DNA from 2 places in the Clostridiisalibacter paucivorans DSM 22131 genome. Region 1 is predicted to be linked to the other one. Evidence: riboswitches for the same ligand, from Rfam matches in the RefSeq annotation. Region 1 holds a riboswitch; the other holds the start of a gene.

Evidence for each region. A riboswitch is a leader RNA that binds a small molecule or an ion and turns the genes downstream of it on or off. The one in region 1 is predicted to bind S-adenosylmethionine.
Region 2: it holds a riboswitch for S-adenosylmethionine, as region 1 does, so the genes downstream of both, Q326_RS0110295 (O-acetylhomoserine aminocarboxypropyltransferase/cysteine synthase family protein) here and metK (methionine adenosyltransferase) in region 1, are expected to answer to the same signal.

Annotation. Positions count from the first base shown of each region.
Region 1 covers NZ_JHVL01000041.1:4,799-16,468, forward strand. Annotated here, with positions in the region: gene recD2 (SF1B family DNA helicase RecD2) at 1-1,904, opposite strand, end outside; gene Q326_RS0111175 (competence protein ComK) at 2,044-2,637, shown strand; gene Q326_RS0111180 (DUF2922 domain-containing protein) at 2,731-2,949, opposite strand; gene Q326_RS0111185 (DUF1659 domain-containing protein) at 2,990-3,214, opposite strand; gene Q326_RS0111190 (RNA polymerase sigma factor) at 3,256-3,822, opposite strand; gene metK (methionine adenosyltransferase) at 3,939-5,123, opposite strand; SAM riboswitch class I at 5,198-5,302, opposite strand; gene Q326_RS18530 (hypothetical protein) at 5,406-5,570, opposite strand; gene Q326_RS0111205 (metallophosphoesterase family protein) at 5,661-6,143, opposite strand; gene Q326_RS0111210 (XTP/dITP diphosphatase) at 6,124-6,747, opposite strand; gene rph (ribonuclease PH) at 6,769-7,512, opposite strand; gene Q326_RS0111220 (GerMN domain-containing protein) at 7,681-8,706, opposite strand; gene Q326_RS0111225 (DUF2179 domain-containing protein) at 8,785-9,321, opposite strand; gene Q326_RS0111230 (N-acetylmuramoyl-L-alanine amidase family protein) at 9,550-11,616, opposite strand.
Region 2 covers NZ_JHVL01000036.1:1,015-12,684, reverse strand. Annotated here, with positions in the region: gene Q326_RS17110 (homoserine O-succinyltransferase) at 1-657, opposite strand, end outside; gene Q326_RS0110295 (O-acetylhomoserine aminocarboxypropyltransferase/cysteine synthase family protein) at 679-1,956, opposite strand; SAM riboswitch class I at 2,024-2,125, opposite strand; SAM riboswitch class I at 2,197-2,288, opposite strand; gene Q326_RS0110290 (DUF2164 domain-containing protein) at 2,387-2,623, shown strand; gene ahbB (siroheme decarboxylase subunit beta) at 2,636-3,109, opposite strand; gene Q326_RS0110280 (Lrp/AsnC ligand binding domain-containing protein) at 3,123-3,572, opposite strand; gene Q326_RS0110275 (radical SAM/SPASM domain-containing protein) at 3,578-4,579, opposite strand; gene Q326_RS0110270 (radical SAM/SPASM domain-containing protein) at 4,573-5,736, opposite strand; gene Q326_RS0110265 (ABC transporter permease subunit) at 5,850-7,145, opposite strand; gene Q326_RS0110260 (ABC transporter permease subunit) at 7,147-8,187, opposite strand; gene Q326_RS0110255 (sugar ABC transporter ATP-binding protein) at 8,188-9,792, opposite strand; gene Q326_RS0110250 (DUF3798 domain-containing protein) at 9,894-11,102, opposite strand; gene Q326_RS0110245 (SdpI family protein) at 11,364-11,670, opposite strand, start outside.

The DNA of each region.
Region 1 (11,670 bases):
TCTCCTTCTTCATCATCTATTCCCATTATATATCCAAAATCTCCATTAAATACTCCCTCTCCCTCTTCAACAGTACCATCATCTTTATACTGCTTCCATTTAGTCCTATAATTATTTTTTACCTGCATTATCTTATCTCCAACTCTAAAAAACTGGTCACCTTGCTTTTTCTCGTCTTTATAACTGGCTTCAGGATTCAATGTCCTTTGAAGGTTTTGATTTAAAGAGTTTACTCCTACATCTCCTTTTTTCATTGGAGTAAGCACTTGTATATCCTTTAATGGGTCATACCCATTAAAATTAGGAAGTCTATCTTTACATAGTCCTAGTATTGTATCCAATATTTTTTGAGGGTTATTCTGTCTAATAAAGAAAAAATCCTTATCCCTTACATTTAGTCTTGGTGGCTCTCCTTTATTTATTTTATGAGCATTGACTACTATCATGCTCTCTTGTGCCTGTCTAAAGATTTCATTTAATTCTACTACCTTTATTATTCCACTATCTATTATATCCCGTAACACATTTCCTGGCCCCACAGAAGGTAATTGATCCACATCCCCCACCAGTATGAGCCGTGTTCCTGGCATTATGGCCTTTGATAGACTATTCATCAAAAGTATATCTACCATAGATACTTCATCCACTATAATGACATCGGTATCTAGGGGACTCTCCTCATTCTTTCCAAAGGCCATTTCTCCCATATCATCCATAAAACTATATTCCAATAACCTATGGAGAGTTCTAGCCTCTTTCCCTGTGGCCTCACTCATCCTCTTAGCTGCTCTTCCGGTAGGAGCAGCTAATTCTATATCATATCCCTGTGATTCCAACAGTTTTATTATACTATTTATTGTGGTAGTTTTACCAGTTCCAGGCCCCCCAGTTACTATTAATACTCCATTTAATAATGCCTCTTTTATAGCTTCCTTCTGATTTTCTGCATATCTTATACCTGACTTTTGTTCCAATTCAACTATTTGTTGATCTATATCCATATCTACTTCATTAAGTTCAACCCTAGAAAGCTCTACCAATTTCTTGCTTACATTTACTTCTGCATAATAAAATGGTATATAATATACACAAATCTCACCATCTATATCTTCTAATTTTAAATGCTGCTTTAATGCTAACTCCTTTATACTCTCTTCTATATATATTTTTTCCACTTTTAAAATCTCTACAGCCTTATCCAAAAGTATTTCTTTGGGTATATATGTATGTCCAGAAGTAGAAGAATCCATGAGCACATATTTTACTCCTGCATTTATTCTATATTTAGAATTATGTTGTATCCCCATGGACTGAGCTATATTATCTGCCATTTTAAACCCTATTCCAAATATATCTTCAACTAGACGATATGGATTCTCTTTTACTTTAGATATAGTTTCATTGCCATATTTTTTATATATCTTTATTCCATATGTGGGACTTATCCCATATCCCTGTAAGAATAACATAACATCCTTAAGTTCCCTTTGTTCTTGAAATGCCTCTGCTATACGGTTGGCCTTTTTTTCTCCTATACCAGATATTTCTTTAAGCCTATGGGGGGAATATTGAAGTATTTCCAATGCCTCTGTTCCAAAGGTATTCACTATATTTTTTGCTGTTTTAGGTCCTATGCCAGATATCAATCCAGAAGAAAGATACCTTTCTATCCCCTTTAATGTTGCAGGAATTACTTCTGTATACACCTCTACTTTAAGTTGTTCTCCATAACTGGGATGCTGTTCCCATTGTCCATGTATCTCCAATGTCTCACCTATATTGAGCATAGGCATTACACCTACTATAGTTACCACATCTTCATCATTTTCTAATATTGCTACAGTATATCCATTGGATTCATTCTGAAATATTATTTCTTCTACTGTTCCTTGTACACTAACCAAAATATATACCCCCGAACCATCATATTTTAATATTATTATAGCATATTTAATCCAATATTTCGTAGTATTAGAATTTCTATCGTAACTATTGTAAATGAACATATGTTTGTTTATAATGTAGGTATGGAGGTGTTTATATATGGAAAAAATAGAATATTTAATCAACAGTTGTATTATGGCTATTGTCCCTGAATATGTAAAAAACAAGGGCAATGCCATGTTGGTTATAACTAAAAACAGCTCTCCAGTTTACATATATAGAAGATTAGTTACAGTTCTAAGGTGGATTGGTAAATATTTTTTTATAGATATATCTGCTGCAAAAAGATTTTCACGTGATGTATTGGGACATAGTAATATAGTACCTATTCCCTTTAACATAAAAAATATATTTATTCCATTAAAAGTCAGAAGCACCCTATCTAAAAACGATAGTGCCTTTGGATATTTTAATATGTCATATATAAAAGATATAAAAAAACAAGGAGAGCAAGTATTTGTCTCCTTGGATAACGATATTGATATACAAATTATACAAAGATACGAAACTGCCAAAAGACATTTTAATGACGGGGAAATTATACAACGTATATATAATAATAGACAATATGCATATCTCGTTATGGAAGATTCTGCAGATTTTTATAAAAAATTTAATCAACCCGCTACTAAAGGAGATATAGCTTCATTGAGAAATGAGATAATAGACCTATTAAATACTATCTCCAAATAAAAAAATATAAAATAAATTAGCAGTTAGTAGTTTAACGATAAAATCCATAGGATTTGCCCCTTCAACTACTAACTGCCAACTATTAACTAATTACTATACTTCTAGCTCCTCTACTTGAGTTGTTATAATCTTTGCACTGTCAATAGATACTATATCTCCACCTGAAGAATTAAATATACCAGTTGATATGATATTATTCATCACTTCAGTTACTTCCTTTGTTGTCAACTCTTCCTTAGGATCATCTATAGACATCCTTGTGGTCTTATTGCCTGCATTTAGAAATACCATTTGAAGTTTGGATTCTGGCATTATTTCACCTCCCATATATATTTTTCGTTACATAGTTACATTAAACTTCTTCTAATTCTACTTCATTAATTCGCTTTACACCCACTAAGTCATTTTTTTGTAAACCCATCATAGTAGTAGCAACCAAATATACATCTTCATCGGTGGCATCAGCCTTGACTCTAGAAAATGTCTTTGACCTAATTATGGGATTATTCTTGTCATCAAGACCCATATTCAATTGCACTTTAATCTTAGACTCATTGGAAATAGCATTTACAGCCATCATCTCACCCCCTTCCTTTCATTACATATATAGAATGGGGGTTAAATATTTACTATGCTTTGTAATTTTTTTATTGCTACTTTTTTTGTATTCACTACAGTCCTATAGCTTATACCTAGTCTTTCTGCTATTTCCACCATTGTTATACCATCAATATAAAACATCTCAATTATTTCTTTTTGTCTCTTGGTCAATTCAGATATCGCCCTATTAAGCACAACCAATTCTTGATTCCTTATCAATATATGGTCTATACTAGGTATATCATCTTTTAGTGTATCTATAATCTCTATTTGCTCATCTGTTGATATGGTCTGATTCAGAGATATAGCTATCTTTTTAGTCTTATGTTTATCTAAATAATGATACCTAAGCATTGTCTTTACATATCCTAAAAATTCCGTCTGTCTATGGGAACTGTACTCATTTATACATCTCAGTACCACTTCAAATCCCCCTTGAATCAAATCATCATATTGTTTTGTATCATTGAAATATCTCCTTATAGAGGATAATATCAATGGTTTTAGTCTCAATATCAATTTTCCCTTAGCGTCTATATCACCTAATTTAGATTTTATAACCAATTCATTTATCTCTTCATACATAAAGAATACCTCCATATATTTGAAAAGGCCCTTTCTATTTACCGGCACCTTCATCATATATGGAGGTATTCTTTTTTTAAAATTAAGACTTTATTTAAGTATAAGTAGTAGTTACACTATTTAAGTGCTTTTTTTAATACATCTACCTTGTCTAATCTCTCCCAAGGTAAATCTATATCTGTTCTTCCAAAATGTCCATATGCTGCTACTTGTCTATATAAAGGTCTTCTTAGGTCTAAATCTCTTATTATTGCAGCAGGTCTTAAATCGAAGTTTTCTCGTACTAGCTCTTCTATTTTTGTCTCTGATATCTTTCCAGTTCCAAAGGTATCTACCAATACTGATACTGGTTGGGCTACTCCTATGGCATATGCTAATTGTAGTTCACATTTGTCTGCTAACCCTGCAGCTACTATATTTTTTGCTACATATCTTGCAGCATATGTGGCTGATCTATCAACTTTAGTTGGATCTTTACCTGAAAATGCTCCACCACCATGTTTAGCATATCCTCCATAAGTATCTACTATTATCTTTCTTCCAGTAAGGCCTGAATCCCCTTGGGGACCTCCTATTACAAATCTGCCAGTAGGATTTATATAGTATTTAGTTCCATCGTCTAATAATTCTTCAGGTACTATTGTCTTTATAACGTATTCTTTCATATCTCTCTCTATAGTATCTAGAGATACATCTGGACTATGTTGAGTTGATATAACTATGGTATCTATCCTTACAGGTTTATTCCCTTCATATTCCACAGTAACTTGAGTTTTGCCATCGGGCCTCAAATAATTCAATGTCCCATCTTTCCTTATTTCAGTAAGCCTTCTTGCCAATTTATGGGCAAGAGATATAGGAAGTGGCATATATTCTGGAGTTTCATTGCATGCATATCCAAACATTATACCCTGGTCCCCTGCTCCTATACTATTTATCTTATCTTCCATAGTTCCTCTTTTGCTCTCCAATGCTTCATCTACACCCATGGCTATATCCGTTGACTGCTCATCTATAGCTGTAAGTACAGCGCATGTCTCACCATCAAACCCATATTTAGCTCTATCGTATCCTATATCTTTTATTGTTTGTCTAACCACCTTTGGTATGTCCACATAACAATTAGTAGATATTTCACCATTTACCAATACTAATCCCGTAGTAACTGCCGTCTCACATGCAACCCTTGCTTGTGGGTCTTCTGATAATATAGCATCTAGCACTGAATCAGATATTTGGTCACATATCTTATCTGGATGTCCTTCAGTAACTGACTCAGAAGTAAATAACCATTTTCTCATCACAATACCTCCTCTTAAATATCTTTAAAATAAAAACCCCTTCCTAAAGGAAGAGGTATGTACTTACCATATAGACCTCATCTTCCAGAATACATATTCTGTGGGATTTAGCACCTTCATATTGAATATTGGTTGCCGGGTTTCATCGGGCCCATTCCCTCCACCTCTCTTGATAAGGTATCAAGATTTTTTATTTGATTTTATCATGCACATACTATCATATTATTATGTATCATGTCAATATCATATTGTCTTAAAATTCATCCATTTCATACAAATAGTCTATGGTTCATACGGATCTTCTTCATAATCAAATTCATATTTTTTAAATCTAGATTTATTAGTAAATGTTTTCTTTTTACCCTTATTTATGCCTTTTAATCTATCATAGTCATCTTCTTCATAATCAAAATCTCGTTTATATCTTTTGTATTTTTTATATCCCATATACTTCTCTCCCATTTAATCAAATAATTTCATATACACTATCTATTAATTTCTATAAATTATTTTCCTCTATTCTACGGACTATATAACCTAGTTCTCTTTAACTTCTACTATTTCCACCGTTATATTGTCATCTATTTCCAACAATCCATAGGTCTTTTTATTTGCATTTCTAGGAGATGATATGCTCCCTGGATTTAAAAATATTACTCCCTCATGCTTTTCTACCATTGGGATATGGGTATGACCAAAAATAGCTATATGAGACTTAGTCTCCAATGCCTTATAATACAGAGCATTTAAATCCCATTTTACATTGTATTTATGTCCATGGGTAATAAATAGGGTATAACCATCTATATCTAAAATTTTTTCCAATGGAGTATGTATATCTTCAAAATCACAATTTCCCTTTACATTTATTATTTCTTTATCTGTGATCTTCTTTAACTTTTGAGCATCTATTGTATTATCACCAAGATGTATTATCATGTCTATATCTTCATTTTCTCTTATCCCTATAAGCATGTCTTCTATTACACCATGGGAATCGCTAAATACTAGTATCTTCACCCTTAATCATCCTTTGTAGTTCTTCCTTAAGTGCATTCAATGCTCTAGCCCTGTGACTTACTCTATTTTTTATATCTTCTCCCAATTCAGCAAATGTCTTTTCATATCCTTCTACAATAAACAATGGATCATATCCAAATCCTTGACTCCCTTTGGGTTGAAATCCAATATATCCTTCACATTGACCTTCTACAGTCTTAACAGATTTATCTTCAAAAACTATGGCTATAACTGTTTTAAATGCCGCTTTTCTTTTATCTAAAGATATATCCTTTAATTCCTTCAACAGTTTATCATTATTATCCTTATATGTTACATTTTCACCTGCATATCGAGCAGAATATACACCAGGCCTTCCATCTAATGCATCCACAAATAAACCTGTATCATCCGCTATTACTATGCCATCAACATGCTTAGATATTTCCACTGCCTTTTTTATTGCATTCTCTGCTAAAGTTTCCTTGTCTTCTATTACTTCAATATTGTCCAATCCCATATCATCTTTTGAAACTATATCAAACTGCAAACCTTTAAGTACATATTTGATCTCTTGTATTTTATCTTTATTTCCACTGGCAACTATTATCTTCTTATTTTTCATACACTTCTCCTTCAGTAACCTTTATTTTTCTTTCATCTTTGGTATTATATCCGTTAATATCCCTTTTTGGATATTTATAAGTTCCATATTTCCCAACTCTGCCAACCTTAACAACTCATTTAATTCTTCCCTTGAAAAAGGACATTCTTCACCTGTTCCCTGTACTTCTACAAATTTACCATCTTCTGCCATTACTACGTTCATGTCTACCATAGCATTAGAATCTTCTTCATAGCATAAATCTAATATTGGATTATTATCTACTATACCTACACTTATGGCCGCCAAAAATTTTTTAACAGGTATATGGGTTATCTCTCCTTTTTCCAATAATATATGTAATGCATCCATCAATGCTACAAACCCTCCTGTTATTGAAGCTGTTCTTGTTCCTCCATCTGCTTGAATTACATCACAGTCTATCCATATAGTTCTCTCTCCAAGCACATCTAAATCCACAACAGACCTGATAGCCCTACCTATCAATCTCTTTATCTCTTGAGTTCTTCCCTCTAATTTACCCCTGCTTGCCTCTCTTCTCTTTCTTGTAATCGTTGATGATGGTAACATTGAGTACTCAGCTGTAACCCATCCAGTACCCTTTCCCTTTAAAAATGGTGGTACTCTATCTTCAATCATAGCCGAACATATTACCTTTGTATCTCCCATCTCTATAAGTACTGAACCCTGAGGATGTTTCAAAAAATTCCTTGTTATATTCACCTTTCTTATTTCATCAAATTTTCTTCCATCTATTCTTTTCATATCATTTAGCCTCTCCTATCTATTGTTTATCATATTGTTCACTATTATAATAATATCAAAATTTAATTCTTTTTTCCATAGTTCTAAATGGTAGCTATAGATGTCCCTACAAATAAATAGTCCATAGTTCGCAGCTAATTCTAACTACGAACTATGAACAACTATGTCTCAATATTCATTGGCAAAAACAGGTACGGTGGTTGGTTCTGATACCTCTATCCCTGTTTCCTCTAAAGAAACACCGTTTATCATGATTTTAACACTATCTATAGGAGATATCTCCTTTAGTGTCAATGCTATATTCCTAGTCATAGAATCTACTACATATTGGTCTTTGATATAGCTTAAAGAATCTTCAGTAAGATTTATATATGCCACTCCATCTCTTATATCTAGTCCCCTAAAAGACACCTCTGATGGTATGTCTGTATAAAGAGACGAGTCCGATGGTGGTCCATCAAAAAGCTTATTGAGTGCAGAGTAACCAGTATCGTCCTGTGTAGATGTAGGTATTGTTAAAGGTACATAATATTCATATTCACCATTAGTCGTTCCCTTATAATATACCACAACCTTTGAATTTCCATCCATCTCTTCATTTACCATATTTATATCTTCTCTTTCCAAAGGATTTCTGATATCTGTACCAAATTTCATGGCATCTAAATATTCACCATCCACCATCAACCTTACCTTAGATATAGAAGGAAATTCTGTAAGTGTATATACTATACCTTTTACTAGACTGTATTCATCTTGTTCATCATTGTAATTTAATACTTCTCTAGAAAAGTTCACCTTACAAAGTCCAGTATCTTGATCGATAGCCATACCTATTACTTCAGTCCCTGATGGTATTATGGGATTAAGACCTATATCCTTTATATCGTCTCGTATTGCAGGACTGTCGGTTATATTCCTAAGTGCTGCCTTTCCTATACCTTCCTCCCATGGAATTTGTCTTTTCACTGGGACTATGTATCCTGCTTCTGTCTTATAATACAATACTGTATCTCTCATACTGTCATCGTTTTGTATCTCAAATATATTCTCATCACTTCTGACCATCTCAACCTCTGGTTCCTCTTCATCTTTAACTATCATTCCCTTTACTGTATCTATTACACCACAACCCGTTAATGATATAAGTATCAAAACTGCCATTAAAATTGAAATTACTTTTTTAGTGCTCATGCTATACCCCCTTTACTAATATTAAAAATTACTCACCCATTCCTTTATAAATTATATTAGTTAGGGGGCTATTCTATGCTATTTCTTTTTTATCTTTGTAATCTTTGTAAAATACCCACCTTTTATATATTTTGCATCACTTACTGTTATAAATGCTTCATTATCTAAATTGTCAATAATTTGACGTAAATTATTGATATTTTTCCTTTTAAGAGTTATTTTCAGTATTTTTCTTACTCCTTCTTTACCTTGGCCCTCTAACACTGTAACTCCAAATCCATTATCTCTTAAATCCTCTATTATATTATCTACATTTTCATTACTTTTTAGTATAATCTGAGCTGTTATATCTCCTAAAGCCATCTTTTCTTCTATATATCCTCCCACATAATTTCCACATGCAAATCCCAATGCATAAAATAGTATATTTCCTATGTCATCTAATTGTTTTACTACAGTAGCCAATGCCATTGTATAGATTATAATTTCAAAAAATCCTATCAAAGCAGCCTGGGTCTTCCTTCCTTGAACTACCATTATAGTCCTAATTGTTCCCATGGACACATCAATTACCCTAGCCATAAAAATAGTCAAATAACCTAAAAAAACACTCACAAATTATTCCCCCTTAAAGTTTTTAAAATGGTGTCTTTTTTATGTATACCCTAATAGATATTCTATATTCTATATAGACAAGGTATTGACAAACATACAGTTATAATGAAGGTATAAAATAAAAGTTAGTAGTTCGTAGCTAGTAGTTAGTAGTTGATGGTGGAAATCCTCTGGATTTCCACCATCAACTACTAACTATTTACTACTATCTACTAACTATAATATATACTATTTAAAATATTCCAATAGTCCATTTGCCAATGCCTCTACTGCTTCATCATGATACTTATCAGTAACTATCTTCTTTTCTTCAGCAGGATTAGTTACAAATCCTAATTCTACTAATGCTGCAACCATTTTAGATTCCCTTACTACAACTATTGTAGGTTTCTTCAATATTCCCTTATCATTCATTCCTAAACCTTTTAAAAGTGCATTATGCATTGTTTCAGCAAATGGATAATTATCGCCCTGTTTTACATCGCTATTATATGCAGGACAATACAGTGTTTGAATTCCAGCTATATCTTTATATCCTTCTGAAGTACTAGGCATTGCATTGAAGTGTATACTTACAAAGGCATCTGCATCAGCATCATTGGCTATATCTGTCCTTTCATATAGTCCTACATACTCATCCTTATCCCTGGTGAGTACAGTTTTGAAGCCCAATTCCTTTAACCTCTTTTCCAATTTAAGTGCTACCTTTAATGTAAGTTCCTTTTCCTTATATCCTGTTGTGGGTGCTATTGTACCAGGATGTTTTCCACCATGACCTGGGTCTATTACTATAATCTTATCTCTATGCCCTTGTTCACCTGGCAGTTGTTGATTATCCTTCATAAATCCTATCTCTATATCATCAGTTATAGATGCCGACTTTATATCATAGGATATATCATCTTTGAATCTTATAGAAATCCTTTTAAAATCTCCTTGGCCTTCTACTTTTATGTCCTTTACCAACTCATCATCTACTAGCTCTACTCCATCTTTTATATTTATTTTATCCTTTGGCGCTTCTATTTCCATTGTATTTCTATTTCTATCATAACTTGCATAGTATTTTGTCTGTCTATCTGATTCAATAGATATCAACGCCTCTCCATTTTCCATTTTATAATCTATTCCATCTATTTTACTGTCATCTACATATACTATTAATCTATTGTCAAGGATCTCTGTTTCAAAATTTGGTCGTTCATCTAAATCTTCAATGTCTAAAACTACCCTTACTATCTTATCCTTTGTATCATAAAAACTATCTGGTTCAAATTGAGAAGTCCTTACTCCCTTTATATAATCATTATGAATATCATATTCATAATTTTTATCTTCCAAAAAGGAATCCAACATATCTATAACTATTCTATCAGGATTTGCTAATCTCATCATATTGTACTCAGGCTTGTTAGTATTATGTATTACTACTGCCTCTCTACCATCTATTTCTTCTAAAGTTATATCCTCTAATTGATTTTCAAAAGATATAGTCAATTTCTTATTGTCCTGGGAGTTCTGTATATTGTATCCCACATATCTATCCAATTCTATAACTAATCTTGTAGTATCGGGATTTATTGAAAATTGTGATGCCCTTATCTCCTTTATAGGATACTTATTGACTTCTTTTTCAAATAATTTTTCACCATTTAAATCATTATCTATCAAACTCAAATTACTATTGGGAACATCTATTACTAATCTATAAGGGTCTTCCAAATACATCGCTTTATGTGTAATAGGTCCCGTTGTGTCCAATACTATCTTTGGTAATCCCTCTTTATCGTCTATATCTATTCCTGTTATTTTCTCTTCTTCAAATTTTATTATTGCAGCCCAATTTTTTTGGTCCCATCCTACTTCAAATCCCAATGCTTCAGATACAAATCTCAAAGGCACCATGGTTCTACTATTGATTATTTTAGGAGGAATATTATATGGCATATCTTTAACCTGTCCATCAATAACCACCTTAGGACTGTCTATTTTTATAACAATCTGCCTATCTGCTGTGTTGATCTCCACTTCCCTATCATCTTGAAACCATTCCACATCTGCATTTAAATAATTAGCTACAAATCTTACAGGCACTAGAGTTCTTCCTTCATAAATTACCGATGGAACATCAGATTTTATGGGTTCTCCATTTACAAGTACATTTACTTCTTTTACTTGTGTCAACTTTCCGTCCAATTTTACCTTTACAAATTCTGGTTGATATTCTGCATAAGACAAAGATAACATTCCTAGCATCAAACTTAATATCAGTATTACAGCAATTATTTTTTTCATCTCTTCTCCTTCCCATATGTAGTATTTAATAAATAATCTAGTCATCAGTGTTTT
Region 2 (11,670 bases), on a different contig from region 1:
ACAATGTCCCAATACAAAAATATGTCTTTTGTTTTTTGATGCTACTATATATATACCTGCATCGCTAGATTCTGATAATATTTCTAGATCTTTTATATCTATTAAATCTTCCTTTCTTATCTCTGAGTGCCTAGAATGTGGAGACATAAATTCATCATCAAATCCCATCAATAGAGGTTCTTCTCTGTGCAACAATCTATGTGTATATACACCAAAAACCTTTTTGTCTAAATCATATTTTGGTACATTATAATGATAATTTAATCCTGCTAAGGCACCCCAACATATATACATAGTAGAATTCACACTGTTTTTTCCATACTCTAAGATTTCTGTAAGCTCATCCCAATAATCTATTTGGTCAAAAGCCAAATGCTCAACAGGTGCACCAGTAATAATCATTCCATTATAGTTTTTGTCCTTTAACTCTGTTAATCTTTTATATTTTTGTCTTAAATAATCTTTATCTATATTTTTATAATTATGGGTATCCACATACATAAATTCTAAATTTACTGTAACAGGTAATTCCTTTAGAATGTTTGAAATTTGATTTTCTGTTTCTATTTTATTAGGCATCAAATTTAAAACTATAATATCAATACATTTATCATTGACACTGATTTTGGTTTTTGTACCTATCTTTTTTGAACACATAATAAGCATTTCACCTCTATCCTATATTTCCTTTAGTGCATATTCAAAATCATTTAATATATCTTCTATATTTTCTATTCCCACCGAGACCCTTATCATATCCTCGGTAACTAAAGATTTCTCTAATGCCTTTTTATCTAATTGTCTATGTGTGGTAGTAGCTGGATGTAATACTGATGTCCTAGCATCTCCCATATGAACTACCAATGCAGTAATTTTAAGCTCTTTCATGAATCTCATTGCAGTATCTTTTCCTCCCCTTATACCAAATGTGAGCATCCCTCCAGCCCCTAGCGGCAAATATTTTTTACATAATTCATGACTTCTATGGTCTTCTAGTCCAGGATATCCAACCCAATTTACATTGTGATGATTGCTAAGATATCTTGCCAATGCCAATGCATTTTGACTATGCCTCTTCATTCTCAAATGAAGAGTTTCTAATCCTAAATTTATTAAAAATCCATTAAAAGGACTTAAAGCTGTACCCATATCTCTAAGGAGTTGTACTCTAGCCTTGACTATATATGCCTTTTCTTTAAACTCTTCAACATATCTTATACCATGATAACTGGAATCTGGCTCTGTAAGCCCAGGATATTTGCCATTTTCCCAATTGAAATTTCCACCATCTACTATTACTCCTCCTACACTAGTTGCATGGCCATCCATATATTTAGTGGCTGAATGTATAACTATATTTGCCCCATGCTTTAATGGATTGCATAAATATGGTGTAGGAAAGGTATTGTCAACTATTAGAGGAATATTGACTTTTTTTGATATATTGGAGAATTTGTCAAAATCTATAATATTAAGCCCTGGATTACTTATAACTTCTGCAAATATGGCTTTAGTTTCAGGTTTACAATAGCTCAATATTTCTTCTTCCTCTGCTTCCACATCAAAAAACGTTACTGCTATACCTAAATTTTTAAGTGTCTTACCTAATAATGAATGACTTCCACCATATATTGTTGATGCTGCCAAAATATGTTCTCCCGAATTACATATGTTTAATATAGCTAAAAGTGTTGCTGATTGTCCCGATGAAACTACCAGTGCTCCTACACCTCCCTCTAATGCATTTACTTTCCTTTCTATAGCTTCCACAGTGGGATTGCTTATTCTAGAATACATATGTCCTTCTTCTTTTAAATCGAATAGTCCCATAACATAATCTGGATCATCGTATTTATATGTAGTACTTTGATATATTGGTAATACTCTCGGCTCTCCCTTTTTTGGCACATAACCACCTTGAACACATACTGTTTCTCTACTCCATTTTTTACTCATTTTACATTCCTCCTTGTATAATAAAAAAACTTCTTATCAAAAGATAAGAAGTGTGAAATACTTAAACTTCTTATCTTCCAGGTACAACCTGCAGGATTTAGCACACCCCCATTTTATGGGTTGTTGCTGGGCTTCATAGGGCCAGTCCCTCCACCTCTCTTGATAAGAAAATATTTAATTGTAAATATAAAAAACCCCTCTTAGCACATCGCTAAGAGAGGTTTGGTATCATATTCATCCTCCTTATCGATGTTAGCAGAACCACCTTGCCTTATATAGCAGGTTGGTGTAGGGTCACTGAGCCAACTCTCTACCCTAACTCATGATAAGAACTTATTCGATTTTATCTATAGTATCATAAGCAAAATATTATGTCAATAACTTTGACTTGAATTTTTTCATATATTATAATTGAATAGAGGTGAATATATTGAGTAAAAATAATAAGATTAAATTAAACAAACAGACTAAAGAATCTCTTATTTTAGAAATAAAGAATTATTTCAATGAAGAAAGAGACGAAGATATAGGTGATCTATCTGCTATGCTCTTTCTAGACTTCATAATTGAAAATATAGGTCCTACTATATACAATCAAGGAATTAAAGACGCTATAAAATATATCAATGACAAAACTGAAGATATGTATAGCCTTGAAATATATTGAAATATCACATAATTATTTTAAAATATAACCTATATCTGGACTTGTCTTTTTAAATTTCCTTTCAGTATATAATAATTTAAAATCCTTTACCCCTGTAGCAGTAGAAAGCTTATTGACTATATCTTTTATATCACTTTCTTTTTTACCATGGGCCATTCCAAATATATTGTATTTCCATTTTTCATTGGTCTCTCTTTCATATATATGACTTATTCCTTCGATATCTAGCATAAGTTCTATAAGTTGTTCTTTTTTATCTTCTGAAACATTCCATACAGTCATCGCATTACATATATAAGAAGTCTTGTAATGTCTAATTATAGGGGCTATTCTTTTTATGTATCCCTTCTCTTTCATAGTATTTAATCTATCTAATAATTCTTTCTGTGAAATATTAAATTCTTCTGCAATATTTTTGAACATATCTTTAGAAATATCCATATCACCTGAAATCTCTATCAATATCTTTTTATCTAAATTATCCATTTATTTCCTCCTATTAGTCCATCTTAAAATATACCTTAGTCCTATATTTTTTTACAGAAGGTAAATCTATAATCTCTTTAATTCCTGTTTTTTCTGTTATCTCATCTATTATATCCTGTATCCTTTGTTGAGATTTAGCCATAATTGTAAACCATAGATTGTATTCATCAGTCCTACTATAATTATGAGTAACCTCTTTATAACTACTTATATGATTTGCTACATCATCTATATACTTATTTGGTACCTTCATGCCTATAAGTGTACTCTTTATGCCTATATTATTTACATTGACTACCCCACCAAAACGCCTTATATATCCCTTTTCTTTTAGACTATTTAGTGCATCAATTACCTGGTCTTCTGTTATATTGAGTTTATTAGCTATGTCTAAAAAGGGGGTTTCGCTAAATGAAATTCCATTTTGAGCTTCATTCAATATAAGTTTTTCCATAGCATTCATAGAATTTATCTCCCTTCTCTTATATAACAATTTGTGGACAGTGGATCTGCTTCCATATAGTCTCCCGTCTCTTCATATGCTCTAGCTCTACATCCTCCACATATTGATATATTGGAGCACACTCCACATTTTCCTTTATAATTCTCAAAGTCCCTCAACCTATTAAATATTGGACTATTCTTCCATATATCATCAAATGCCTTTTCTCTGATATTTCCTGTGTTCACAGGGGAATATGGACATATATTAACATCTCCATTGGGTAATACACAACAGTACTTAATACCTGCTATACATCCTCTGGTAAATCTCATATCCATATCTTTTTCTTTAGCAATAGACATGAATTGGGGAGCACATGTTGGTTTCAATTCAATATTGGTCTGTCTTTGCCTCTCTAATATTACGTCTAATAAATCAAAGTATTCATCCTTATCTAAAAATCTATCTTTAATATCTTTTCCTCTACCTGTTGCCACAAGAAAAAAGACATGATGGGATGATGCTCCAACCATCTCTGCAAAATCTGTAAGTTTAAGTATCTCTTCCTTATTATCTTTACTAATTGTAGTATTTATCTGTACCCTAATCCCAACTTCCAAACAATTTTTAATCCCTTCCATAGCTCTTTTAAAGCTTCCAGCTTTGCCCCTAAATTTATCATGTTTGTTCATATCTGTACTATCTATGCTTATTGCTGCTGCCCTAATACCTGATTCTTTCAATTTGCTTGCTACTTCCTTTGTTATAAGGGTCCCATTAGTTCCCAATGCTGGTATCAGTTTAAGCCTATCAGCATAGGATATAAGTTCATATATATCTTTCCTCATTAATGGCTCACCACCACTAAATATCAATAATCTAAATCCTGCCTTTTTTATATCTTCAATTAGTTTTTTACCCTCTTGGGTATTCAACTCTCCTTTGTAGGCCTTATCTGAAGCATCCCTATAACAATGTTCACAATATAGATTACATCTCTTAGTAGTATTCCACGAAACTAGCATATATCATCCTCTCCTAAATAACAGGCAGGGTCTTCAGCCCAAAGATCATCATTGATACTATATGACCTCGCCCTAAGATTTCCATTACATATATCAATAAATCTACATTTACTACATTTTCCCGTTATATAGTCTTTTCTATTTCTCAACTTCGTCATCAATTGATTCTCTTTATTCCATATATCCTTGAATTTTTCTTTTTTTAGATTACCTAAATTTAAGAATTTACTAAACTGATCTGGATAAACATTGCCCTCCCAGTCTACATTAGCAATGGCCATTCCCGACCTATTTCCTCTATTTCTCAACAATAATTTTAGTACATCTTGGGCCTTTTCAGGATTGTCCTTCAATAATTTCAAATAAATATATGGTCCATCACTGTGATTAGCCACTGTCAATATCTCTCTATTTTTTTTGTTTTTTATTATATCTTTTGAATATGTATATAAAAAATCCAATATTTCTTTAGTTTCTCCATGGGTTAACATCTTATCTTCAATACCCTTTCCCCTTCCTGTGGGCACCAAATGATAAAAACATATCCTTTCCACATCTTTTTCTTCCATCAGCTTTAATATATCTGGAACTTCTTTATAATTATCCCTCTGAAGAGTAAACCTAAGTCCTACTTTTTGTCCTATTTCCTTGCAATTCTCTATAGCCCTTATAGCATTGACATATGCACCATCTACTCCTCTAAATATATCATTGGTATATTGGGTACCATCTATACTTATTCCCACATAAGATATACCCATATCTTTAAGCTGATATGCAATATTTTTATCTATAAGGCTTCCATTTGTAGATAAACTGACTCTTATATTTTTGTCTCTTATATATTTTATAATATCTAGTATGCCTTCCCTCATAAGGGGTTCTCCTCCAGAAAGCAATATTACAGGGACATTCATCTCTTTAAATTGATCTACAATATTATAGATTTCATCAATACTGAGCTCATTTTTAACTCTCAATCCATTGGAATTAGAATAACAATGTTTGCATTTATAGTTACACATCCTAGTTATATTCCATGCTATTACAGGACCAAATCCCTTTTTTACTCCTGTATTACTTTCACTACATTGCTTTGCATATCTAATAGACTCACTCTTATCTTTATTGGACAACAAATCTGTTATATCAATCATATTTTTCCCTCTTCCCCATTTTAAAGTTGATTTTACATTAGTTTTATAATATCATATTTTGTTTTAAATACCATAAAAAACTGGGGAAAATCCACCCCAGTTTTTTATGGTATTTAAACTTTTCCTACTTTCTTCCTCCATGCATGAAGTCCTAATGATACACCTATAACTCCATAGGCCACAAATGCTCTAAAGAATTCTCCGATTTGAGCATCTCCAAATAGTTCCTTGCCCGCCATAGGGGATACTATAAATAAGGTGTGAAATAAAATCACCCCTAATAATGCTTGCCCTATAGTGGCTTTAGTAACAGATGCTCCACCTATAAGCAAAGCTGCTATGGAGAATAACCCTATTTGAACATGACTTCCGTAAGTATTTAATACGCCCATATTTTGCAAAAATATCATTTGGCCCCAAGCCGCTAATACTGTAGATATAGTTATTGCTATAATCCTTATTTTATCCACATTTATCCCTGAAACCTCTGCTATATGCCTATTTTGTCCCACAGTCCTAAAATCCTGACCCAATTTAGTTCTAGTAATGAGTACATTAAACAGACATGCTAATCCTACTACAATACCAGTTACCATTGGGAACTGGATCTTTTTCAACATTTTAAGGGTTTTAGGTATCCCACTGCCAATCATTATCCATATACTAAATCCAATAACAAGTATCCCTAAAATCATCTTGGAAAAATACTTGAACTTATCAAAATCATCTATTATCATATCCTTTGATTTCACTATCTTATATACATATACCCCCGTTAAAATCATGCCAAATATTAACAACACAGTAAACAATGGCATATACCATATCTCATCTAATGCATACATCATTCCATTATCTCTAGCAAGATCTACTGTATTTCTTATACCTACTCCACTACTGAGCATCATTATCTCATTTTTCATAGGTATCAGTGTTCCAACTAGAAATAAGAATATAAACTGATATATACCATTGGCAAAATATCCAGTAATCATACCAGCAATCATTTCATTTCCCTTAGTTTTGTTCAAAAGTCTTCCTGTTAAATTTCCAAGCAATACTGCCAATGGAAATGCCAATATTGTCCCCAATAAAAAACCTGGTAATCCTCCTACTCCCCAATGTACCACTGTAATAATAGCTATTTGTCCCGCCATAGCTCCAACAGTTATACTAAAGTTCAATCCCATTCCTGCCATTACAGGTATGAGTAATGCCAATACTAAAAATGAATTTCTGGCAAGTCTAGTTGCAAGCTCGTTTACTATAAAAACCAATGGTAGTTTAGATAATTTAACCCCTATAATACATATAATTACGAACAATACTGTAACACTATTATCTAAAAACATCCTTTTTGCTCTATTGGATTTAGGTTTTTTTGACTCTACATTTTGTATATTATCCATACTAGTCATCCCCCCCTACTTTAGTCAGTGCATAGAGGATTATTCCATTCTGAACTATCATCCTCATGACCTCTGATAAATCACCCTCACTTACTATTTGATTAGCAACTGGTAGTGCAACGGTGAGAAGACCTTGTAATAAAAAAGTTCCAATTATAACATGGGATATCCTAGCTTTTTTGGCAGATGCTCCACCTATAAGTATAGCTGCAACAGCAGGAAATGCCATCATCAATGGTGCCTGATAGAGCTGCATAAATCCATAACTTTGTGCATAAACTATTATCCCAATCGCCCCTAATACAGTAGATAAAGTGGTTCCTATTATTCTACTTCTATCAATATTTATCCCCGATGCCAATGCAAATTTGGGATTATCTCCCGATGCCTTTATAGCTAGACCTAACTTACTCCTTGAAAACAGCCATACTATAAGACATGAACCAAAAAAGAATAATAATAATCCTGTAGGAATCATGATATCTCCTATTGCAAAATCTAAAAAGTTATTAAGTATTTGACCAAATGTACTATCTAAGGAAATAGTAACCCTCAATCCTTTTCCTATGGGCCACACCATTTCATTATGTTTAAATGGTAATATTATCCACATTATACTCATAAAAGACACTATCGAAAAACCTGTATATGTAGCTATCAGCATCTCTGAACCCTTTATTTTATTAAGTAATATTCCATATGCTATCCCCGATAATATTGCGAATGGTAAAGAAATTATTATAGCACCTACAAATCCCCATAAATCCATTAGTCCCATCTCTATACTGATAAGGCTTCCCAGTATTCCACATACTATCCCTAGAGGTAATGCAAAATTAGGTCCTATACCTGATTGTATTGCAGGTACCATTGCTAATACTAATACACCATACATTCCAAATCTCCTTATACTATCAGAGAGAAGTGTAAGTGCTGGTAATTTCAAAAATACTGCAGTTATGCAAAGAGATATAAAGAATAAAGCGATTATCAATCTAGGTAATCCAACTTTTTTTGTGAAACCTTTTATAGCTTCAGACATCTACATTACCTCCTTGCCGTAAACTTTATTGTATTCTCCAGACATCATCAGTCCAAAATCTTTGTCACTGGCATTAGGCCTCAAAATTCCCTCAACTTTTCCCTCTGTAATTATAGCTATTCTATCGCATATAGTCCTTAGTTCTGCCAATTCACTAGATGTCATAACTATGGTCATTCCATATTTTTTATTTAATTTAACTAATAAATCTAATACTATTTTCTTGGCACCTATGTCTATCCCCCTAGTAGGCTCTGATACAAACAACACCTTAGGTTCTAAAGTTATAGCTCTAGCCAGACAAACCTTTTGTTGATTGCCTCCACTGAGTCTACTTACCTTTTGATCTGGTCCTGTACATCTGATGTCCAATTCCTTGATTATTGTTTTGGCATGTTCCCTTATTTTTTTTGTATCCATTTGGTCAAAAAATACGAATTTTTTTAAAAACTTCCCCTTAACTTGCATGGTTGTAATTACTATATTATGTTCAATAGATGAGTCTAGTAACAACCCTACTCCCTTTCTATCTTCAGACACAAAGGCAAGACCTTTTGCTAGTGCCTCCTTTGTATTATTCAATTTTAATTCCTTTCCATCTAAATATATTTGTCCTCTAGTTTCATACAATCCCATTATTCCATTGGCAATACCAATTTTCCCTTGTCCTGCTAATCCTCCTAGTCCAAGTATTTCTCTATCCTTTATATCAAGGGTTATTCCTCTAACCTCTTCTCCAGGCATATCTACATATATATTTTTCAAAGACATAATTGTTTTTTTATTCTCATAATTATCCTGCTCATAATCAGTTTCTGGTAATTCAATCTTCCTTCCTACCATAAGTTTAGCCAGTTCTTCTACAGTCGTATCAGAAGTCTTTCTATTGGCAACCATTTCGCCATCCCTAAGTATAGTAACATTATCAGTAGCTTGTATGACCTCGTTAAGTCTATGGGTAATAAATAATATAGCGATTCCTTTAGCAGCCAATCTTTTCATGGAGTCTATTAAATTATCTGCCTCACTCTCTGTTAAGACTGCAGTGGGCTCATCAAATACCAACAGTTTAATGCCCCTTTTATCTATTTCTCTAGCTATCTCTATAAACTGCATATATCCCACTGGAAGACCTTGAACCCTTAATTTTTCCTTTGTCTCCATTCCCAATGTATCCAGTGACTTTCTGGCATCACTATGCATAGCTTTAAAATCCAATGTCTTAAGTTTCTCACCTAAAATATTACTTATCAGATTGTTCTTAGTTGATTCCCTATTTAGCTTTATATTCTCGGTTATGCTATATCCTGGAACTAACATAAATTCTTGATGTACCATGCCTATGCCTAGAGCCATAGCTTCATTAGGTGAACTTATATCTACTGATTCTCCATCTATTAGTATCTCTCCAGTAAACCCTCCTGTTGCATGTATTACAGGCATACCAAATAATATATTCATGAGGGTAGATTTTCCTGCTCCATTTTCTCCCAATAATGCGCGGATTTCTCCTGGTTTAACACAAATATCTACGCCCTTCAGGACCTTATTGCCATAATACTCTTTATCTATATTTTTCATTTGAAGAGTATATTTCTCTTCCATCCAGCTTCACCACCCCATAGTTTTATGTGATATGAGAATATAAGGTTGCCATAAAAAGGCAACCTTAATCAATTTACGCTACTGTTTTAATTATTTATATCCTAGAAATTTAAGAAATCTAGCAATACCAAGAAATAATTATCATATTTTTGTCCGCCTTCTTCCAAAGTTCTTATCTTGACATCAATACTTTCCTCAACATCAGTATTTGCATATGCCTTGAATTTTTCCTTTATAGCTTCTACATCTATCTTCTCAGTTATGTCTCCTTTTATCCAATCTACAGCATATTCTGCACCGGCTTCAATAAACATCATATTACAAGGTACTGGCCAAGTAGAAAATCTTCCATCTCCCCCTTTTTCATCTATCTTCTTATCAATTTCTCCAGCAACATATGCTATATCACCCTTTTTGTCCTCTGGTATCTCTATACCTAACGCTGATGGAAAACCATGATATGGTGATGGACAACAAGGCTGTGGATATATACCTCCTGCTTCAAGTGTAGCCTTAATTAGCGGCACTTGCATAGAACAGTTAGTACTGAAAAACGCAATATCTTTGCCATGCTTTTCTATCATTCTTGGTACATCCTCAAGTATAAATTGCTGTGCACCAGATACCCCTGCATCCCCTGTAGGATCTGGTGCAGATGCACCTATAAATTCCAATCCTATCTCTTCACAATGTTCCTTCATAAGATCTCTTCTAGCAGAAAGTAATGCATAGGACATATGTCGTGGGAATGAATAATGTACCAATTTAGTTGCACCTTGTTTCTTGGCCTGCTCAGGTATAGTTGTGCCCATTGCTAACTCATCAAGGGCAAATACTATATCTGCCTTATCAGAAATCATCTTAGGATCTTCACCAGGCACTCCTGCTATAACCAATAACTCTGGATTAATCTCTCTAGCCTTTTCTATCGCAGCAGATGCTCCAGGAATGGCCTGTACGAATATAAGAGCTTTTACATCAGGATCAGATGCCATGCTCACAACATTTGATATGGTAGTTTCTTGCTCATCCATAAACTTTGCAGGATAAGTCATAAGCTTCACATGTTCCTCTCCATATTTATCAAGTACCTTTTGAGCAGCTCTATATTCTTCTTCATTTTGTACCACAGTACCTGTCATAATACCTATCTTCCAATTTTCTTCTGATTTTTCTTCTTTTTCTTCTATCACTTCTTCTTTGTTCTCCTCTACTTCCTGTTCATCATTAGAAGTCTCCTGTCCACCACAAGCTACCAATCCAATTATTAGTATCAGTACAAGTAAGATCGATATAAGCCTTTTGGTCATTTCAAAATCCCCCTTTTTTTAAATTTAAAAACAAACGACAACTGGCCTATGCAAATATTGTTAATTTTCAAAAAATTATACTTCTTTTGTTTGTAGTCAAATCTCTCATCAATAGTTTACATTTAATTTGTTATATATATATATCTATACACTTGCTTCCAATTATATGAGAGAAATTATAATAAATTGTCCTCATACTTATTTAAACAAAAGTAAAAACTCCCGATGAGCATTAATGCTCATCGGGAGTTTTTGATTCATTCATTTTTTTAATTCTTTATATAACAGATATGAATATACATTTACTATTATTAACATAAAAAACAGAGAAATTATTGGGATTATAAAATTTAAACTATTATTTATAAGTATAGATATTACAAACAATAATCCCACAATCATAAATAAATATCCTCCAAATCTATGGGTTTTTCTCCACACCTTTTCATTTGCCAATGTCCATGGATTTTTAATTCCAAATAAATAGTTATGTCTTATCTGTCCCATATAATTTCCTAATACAATAAACATTATACCTATACCAATCCGTACAACTAAACTAATATCA